2 regions of the Neobacillus sp. NPDC058068 genome follow, and region 1 is predicted to be linked to the other one. Evidence: riboswitches for the same ligand, from Rfam matches in the RefSeq annotation. Region 1 holds a riboswitch; the other holds the start of a gene.

Evidence for each region. A riboswitch is a leader RNA that binds a small molecule or an ion and turns the genes downstream of it on or off. The one in region 1 is predicted to bind FMN.
Region 2: another riboswitch for FMN. It lies ahead of ACFVSW_RS16775 (ECF transporter S component); the one in region 1 lies ahead of ribD (bifunctional diaminohydroxyphosphoribosylaminopyrimidine deaminase/5-amino-6-(5-phosphoribosylamino)uracil reductase RibD).

Annotation. Positions count from the first base shown of each region.
Region 1 is NZ_JBHVSI010000014.1:121,108-124,525, reverse strand. It holds gene ACFVSW_RS17390 (LapA family protein) at 1-192, shown strand, start outside; FMN riboswitch at 832-963, shown strand; FMN riboswitch at 1,111-1,244, shown strand; gene ribD (bifunctional diaminohydroxyphosphoribosylaminopyrimidine deaminase/5-amino-6-(5-phosphoribosylamino)uracil reductase RibD) at 1,425-2,507, shown strand; gene ribE (riboflavin synthase) at 2,518-3,156, shown strand; gene ACFVSW_RS17375 (bifunctional 3,4-dihydroxy-2-butanone-4-phosphate synthase/GTP cyclohydrolase II) at 3,176-3,418, shown strand, end outside.
Region 2 is NZ_JBHVSI010000013.1:163,654-167,071, reverse strand. It holds gene ACFVSW_RS16785 (YpbB family protein) at 1-548, opposite strand, end outside; gene ACFVSW_RS16780 (ferredoxin) at 816-1,064, shown strand; gene ACFVSW_RS16775 (ECF transporter S component) at 1,178-1,744, opposite strand; FMN riboswitch at 1,907-2,041, opposite strand; gene ACFVSW_RS16770 (peptidoglycan DD-metalloendopeptidase family protein) at 2,181-2,942, opposite strand; gene ACFVSW_RS16765 (negative regulator of sigma-X activity) at 3,115-3,418, opposite strand, start outside.

The DNA of each region.
Region 1 (3,418 bases):
GTCTTCTCAGTTATTAATGTTGAACCTGTAACGGTTAATTACTTATTTGGAAAAGCGGAATGGCCATTGATCCTCGTCATCATTGGATCAGTCCTACTAGGAGCATTATTAGCTGGTTTAATTGGTATGATGAAAATTTATCAACTTCAAAGAACTTTGAAAAAGGCTGCAGTAAAAACAGATGACCAATAAATTCTGACTTAGAATGAGTCACTCATTGTATTAAAGCAATGGGGGACTCATTTTTCCATTTACTTAGAATCTCTATAAGAGGACCTATTTTATGAAAAAAGTCGAGCGGGTTTCGACGTTATTTTTATCAATTTCCCGGGAAAAAGCCAAACGGCAGAAGGAAATAGTCATGATTCAATCAAACGTTTAGTTAATACGGAAATATAGGAATACCTGTCGAAACGTGTATTATGAGCGGCAGATACTTATTTTCCGCCACGAATTGCACATAAAATAAACAAGAAGAATCCTATATTCGACGATATATTTACTGATTTTAAGTTGTAAACCCCTTATTTATAAGCACTTGATCTGATTTCAATCAAACGATTGATTAGTTTTTTTGAAACTAATCAATCGTTTGATTGAAAATGTAGTATTCCTTGAAATATTAGGCTTCTTATCATAAAACTACGAAGAAATTTGTTGGAAAATAGAGGGTGGAAAAAGTCCGAGAAAATGAGATTAGTTAAGAAAAGATTTATCATAATGGAGAATTCAAGTATCATTAAAGCAGCGGGGGAATCTCCCTTTTTCTACAAGTTAGTCATATAATGTGATTTCTAATGCTAACAGTGTTATAATATGTTATAAATATGAATAGTCCTTCGGGGTCGGGTGAAAGTCCCAATCGACGGTGATGAAGAAATTCTAAGCCCGTGAGCCTTTTTTAAGGCAGGATTTGGTGTGAATCCAAAGCCGACAGTATAGTCTGGATGGGAGAAGGACGTATGAGCATGCCTTATTTCCTTATGAAGAAAAACACACTTCAGAAGGTTTATTTAGTGATGCTTACAACACGAAAACTCCTAACCACCCCGTAGAGATGATCTATGGGGTTTTATTATTTTTATAAAACCCAAACAAAATTTCATATGCAATGTCCTTCGGGGTCGGGTGAAAGTCCCAATCGACGGTGATGAAGAAATTCTAAGCCCGTGAGCCTTTTTATAAAGGCAGGATTTGGTGTGAATCCAAAGCCGACAGTATAGTCTGGATGGGAGAAGGATGTATGAGCAATGGTATCAAGCTTTTGAAGAAAAAATAACCTTCAGAAGGCTTATTTAGTACTGCCGTTATTCCATACTCTCCTCCTAAACCCCTTAGTGACGTATTCTAAGGGGTTTTATTTTTGGAAGGAAGCAGGAGAACCGTCCCCAGCTTCCTGTAAACCGTGATTGGAGGGGATCAAGATGACGGATGAGTTTTATATGGATTTTGCCTTGAAATTGGCGCAAGTTGCTGAGGGACAAACTGCCCCGAATCCCGTTGTGGGTGCTGTGATTGTGAAAGATGGAGAAATTATTGGATTCGGTGCTCATTTGAAAGCGGGATGCCCGCATGCAGAGGTCCATGCATTGCAAATGGCAGGAAATCGGGCTAAAGGAAGTACAGTTTATGTGACGCTCGAACCATGCAGTCATTATGGAAAAACACCTCCATGTGCCATGGCCCTAGTAGAATCCGGTGTGGAACGTGTAGTCATTGCCTCGATGGATCCTAATCCTTTAGTCGCGGGCAAAGGCGTTGCTCTTTTGAGAGACGCTGGGATTGAAGTGAAAACAGGTGTTTTGAAAGACCAGGCTGATGTTTTAAATGAGGCATTCTTTCATTTCATTCAACAAAATAAACCTTTTGTGACATTGAAACAGGCAATTACACTTGATGGCAAGATAACGGCACAGACGGGTTGTGGTGAAAAAATTACCGGCAGCGAGGTGCAACAAGATGTGCACAATGCCCGCGAGAAGTATGATGCGATTTTAGTCGGTCTTGGGACCGTTTTATCGGATAATCCGAGTCTAACGAATCGGCTTGGCAAGACGAAAAAACAACCAATTCGAATCATTTTAGATACACATTTAACGATGCCGCACGATAAAAAAGTTATTACGGATGAGCAGTCACAGACGTGGATTTTCACCGGATCGGAGGCAGCGGCTGAAAGGATTGCTAGTTTTCAACAGCCGCATGTAGAAATCATCCAACTTTCGCAGCCAACCATCGACATTACCGAGTTACTGACGGAGCTTGGAAAACGTCAGGTGATGAAACTTTATGTAGAAGGCGGTAAAACCGTCAATGCAAGCTTTTTGAAATCAGGCTTGGTAAACCAATTGATCACCTATATTGCACCGAAAATTGTCGGCGGGAATAGGGCAGTACCCATGTTTGCTGATTTAGATGTCCTGCAAATGACAGACGCTTACGAATTGAAATTTCAACATGTAGAAGTGATTGGCGAGGACCTGAAAATAACGTCGGTACTGAAATGAGGTGTAAATCATGTTTACAGGAATTGTAGAAGATTTAGGTAAGGTCAAAGCGATCAAAAGTGGGTCCAATAGTATGCAGTTAACGTTAGAATCGAAAAAAATTGTAGAAGACATTCATTTGGGTGATAGTATCGCGGTAAATGGCGTCTGCTTAACCGTCACCGCTTTTTCAACCAACACATTTACAGTTGATGTTATGCCGGAAACGGTGAAGGCAACCAATATCCAGTCGTTCCAAATTGGTCATGTGGTCAACCTGGAACGGGCGATGCCGGCAAATGGCCGGTTTGGTGGTCATTTCGTTTCAGGGCATGTGGATGGAACAGGTGTCATTTTACGAAAAAGGAAGCTTGAAAATGCGGTATATGTTGATATTGGCATCAAAGAAGAACTGAGTAAATATTGCGTACTGAAAGGTTCGATAGCGATTGATGGAATCAGTTTAACGATTTTTGATGTGCAGCCTAGACAGCTGACTGTTTCGCTTATTCCCCTCACGTTTAGTGAAACGATACTAGGGATTAAAAGAGAACATGATGTCGTGAATATTGAAAATGACATGCTTGGAAAATATGTTATTCATCAATTGGAGCGCAAGCAAGAGAGTTCGCCGATTACGATGGATTTTTTACGACAAAATGGATTTTAGAAAAGGCGGTGTTTTGACTGTGTTTCATACCATTGAAGAAGCAATTGAAGATTTGAAAAAAGGTAAAATTATTATCGTGGTCGATGATGAGAACCGTGAAAATGAAGGAGATTTCTTGGTGCTGGCGGATTATGCAACACCGGAGAATATAAACTTTATGGCTACACATGGCCGCGGTTTAATCTGTACGCCCATAACGAAGGAATTAGCGGCACGTCTCGATTTACATCCGATGGTCCAGCACAATACAGATAACCATCAA
Region 2 (3,418 bases), on a different contig from region 1:
AACAAAGAAGGATCGATTTCATTGTCACCACTGAAGCATTCCACTACCTCGGAATAAACAATTGTCCCCATTTCATTCCTTGGTACTCTGATTTCTTTTAAAACAGATTTCAGCCATTGATGAACATGCTTATTTTTTTGGATAGGTATGTATCTTGATTCCTGGAAACCAAGATTCGAAGTGACCTGTATAAATAAACTCAGCCTTTCCCAAAACTGCGTAGTGAATGAGTGATGGTCCCAGCCATTTAGATATTTAGGCAATGGATGGTTTCCTAAAAAAGACTTACCTGTGGGCGTTGGAAGGAATCGCTGCTCGCCACAATTATAGATCCACTCGCTTTCTTGCATCATTTGAATGATGTCTTCGAAGGATTCTCTTGTTAGAGGTTCGTATACTCCAAAAAAGTTTTTCAAAGAAAATAAATGAGCATCTTGGATGGTTTGGGATGACTTTTTTCCGTTCAAAAGATGAAAGATAGAATATATCGTCCGTTCTCCGTTTAATTGTGTTAAACAGTACAGAATTATCGATGCTAATTGCGCCACCCAAGCTCTCCTCCCACACTTTTTCGAATTATCTCGACAAAATGTCCTTTTTTTCTTCCTTTTATTCTACCATGAAATGATGATTCTCGTTGCTCGAAATTGTGGAAGTTTATTAAATTCAATTAAACAAACAATAGTATTTAAAAGCATTTTTCTATTGAAAAGTTGCTCATACAGTTTTACAATAGATATGAGTAATGCGTTTCCATTTTCACAATGGAAAACGAGGAAGAATAATTTTGTTATATTACTGGGAGGTTTTTTTTCATGGCAAAGTATACGATTGTGGACAAGGAAACTTGCATCGCTTGCGGGGCATGTGGCGCAGCAGCACCAGATATTTATGATTATGATGATGAAGGCATTGCATTTGTAACTCTTGACGATAATGAAGGTATCGTTGAAATTCCAGATGTATTAATCGATGATATGATGGATGCTTTTGAAGGCTGCCCAACTGATTCAATCAAAGTTGCCGACGAAGCATTTGATGGCAATCCAACTAAATTCGAATAATATTTTGTCAAAAAAGTATTATTAAGCTACTAGCCCCCTTCCTCTTCGACGGGGGTTTTATTTTTTTCATTTAAGAAGCAACCAGGAGGGTATCCTGATTGCTTTATCTATAATTATACACTTTTCACTGTGGAAAATTTCTTAATCCATGCCTGCATCCGGGTGAACAGTAACATAAAGACGATCGACATGACAACACCTTTTATGATATTGAACGGCAGGATTCCAGGTACCACATAGTTACGCAGATCAGGATAATGTAAGAGGGCCGTATAGGCAGGGAGTATAAAAAAATAATTTAATACACTCATCATAACCGCCATTGTGGTTGTGCCAAGTATTAAAGCAAGTGTCATGCCTTTTCGCGTCTTTATTTTATTGTATAAATAATAAGTCGGCAAAATAAACAGAATACCCGCTAGAAAATTAGCAATATGGCCTACTGGAATCCCTGTTTGACTTCCAGTCGCAATATAATTTAGAACATTTTTGAAAAACTCAACTAATATTCCTGCAATCGGTCCTAAGAGTAACGCTGCAATCAATGCGGGGATATCGCTGAAATCGATTAATAAGAAACCTTGGAACGGCGGCAATGGAAAATTTAATAGCATTAACAGATAGGCAATACTGCTCAGCATTCCAATTGTCACCATAGTTTTTACTCTTGTGTTCTTCATTTTCCTCTCTCCTTTTTTGATCCATCGCTTAAGGAAGAGAGGTTCAGCAATTCAGATGCCCTTGTAAAAAAAAATACCCTCAAGAAATTTTCTCGAGGGAGATTTACGAAGGCATGCTTAATAAACGTTCAATCGCAAAAATTTTTTGAACGTCTGCAGAACCTCCATCTTCTCCCATCCAGACTATACTGTCGGCTTTGGAATCACACCAAATCCTGCCTAAAAAGGCTCGCGGGCTTAGAGTATTAACTACTCAATACCGCCGATCGGGAATTTCACCCTGCCCCGAAGATAGATCGATATTAAATTACAAGTTTATTATACTGGAGAAACGTCATTTTGTTAAGCGAAAGATCTCACGTTTCAACTTTTAGGCTTGTTTTTCAACATTTTCATAACAAAACCCGTGGACATATTTGCCACGGGTAACTTATATTCAGTGAACAACTAATATTTGTTTCGGTCTAATCAGATCAGAAGTAAGGTGGTTTAATTCTTTTATTTTCGATATTGAAATCCTTTGTTTCTTTGCAATCGAGTACAAGGTATCGCCTTGTTTAACGATATAGGCGGCATCATTTGATAAATTAATTGATCGCGGTTTGCTTTCAACTTCCGGATGGAAATGGGAGCTTGCCGCTAAAACGTTATCACCAATATTTGCGATTCCACCCTGTACAGCTTCGCCGACGTCTGCTTTTCCGAGGAGCCTTTCCGGATCCATTGCATACCTTTTATCATATCTCCATTCCATTTGATGGGCCTCAAAATGGAGATGAGTTCCGGTGGCTACTCCTGTTCTTCCCATTTTACCGATAACTTCACCTTGTTTTATCGTTTGGCCAGTTAGTACATTCCGCTTATTTAAGTGGGCATAAACGGTTACCAAATTATTTGGATGTTTAACAAATACCACATTCCCATATGTATTAGAATAATAGGCTTTGACTACTTCTCCCCCATCAACAGCAAGCACGGGAGTATCGATTTTCCCTGCAATATCAATTCCTTTATGTTTCCCCTGCCTCGTTCCATATGTATCAGATATAACACCATCTGCCGGCCAAATCCAGCGATCCTTCATTTCTTTTGTCTCTAGCATACCCGCAGCCTCCGAATGTTTGCCGCCTATGAACAATAAACTGACACAAAGCGCCATAATGATGGCAATCAAAAACCTCTTTATGTAGTCACGCATATTTCCCTTTTCCTCCTTATAACTTGACCGCTCTCTTCCACACCATATGTTCGTTTAATCAGGTTTAGAACATCTGGATTTGGGAATCAGGACTAGAGCATACTTGTTATAATTTGGAGTACACAGCAATTTTATTCAAAAAAAATCAACCTATTCGGTTGATTTTTGAATTTTATTGGATATCACGGAGATTTGGAGCCACTGGCACCTTGGTTTCTTTAGTTAAATCAAATGGTCCAAGATGTGTTAATCGTGAATCCTTCACCACTACTTTTTCCAAGCCAAATTGCTTAGCTGTTAACAATAACGCCTCAAACGATGCTAATGTAAGCTGATCATCCTTCATGTCGATAATGTCCTTAAAGGAAACAAATAAGGTATTGCCGTTTACGGTTACATCAGATAACGGCTGTAAATGCTCCAGAGAGCTTTTTAGCCAGTACGTAGGGTTATCGGTTTTCATATCCTCAAAGGCG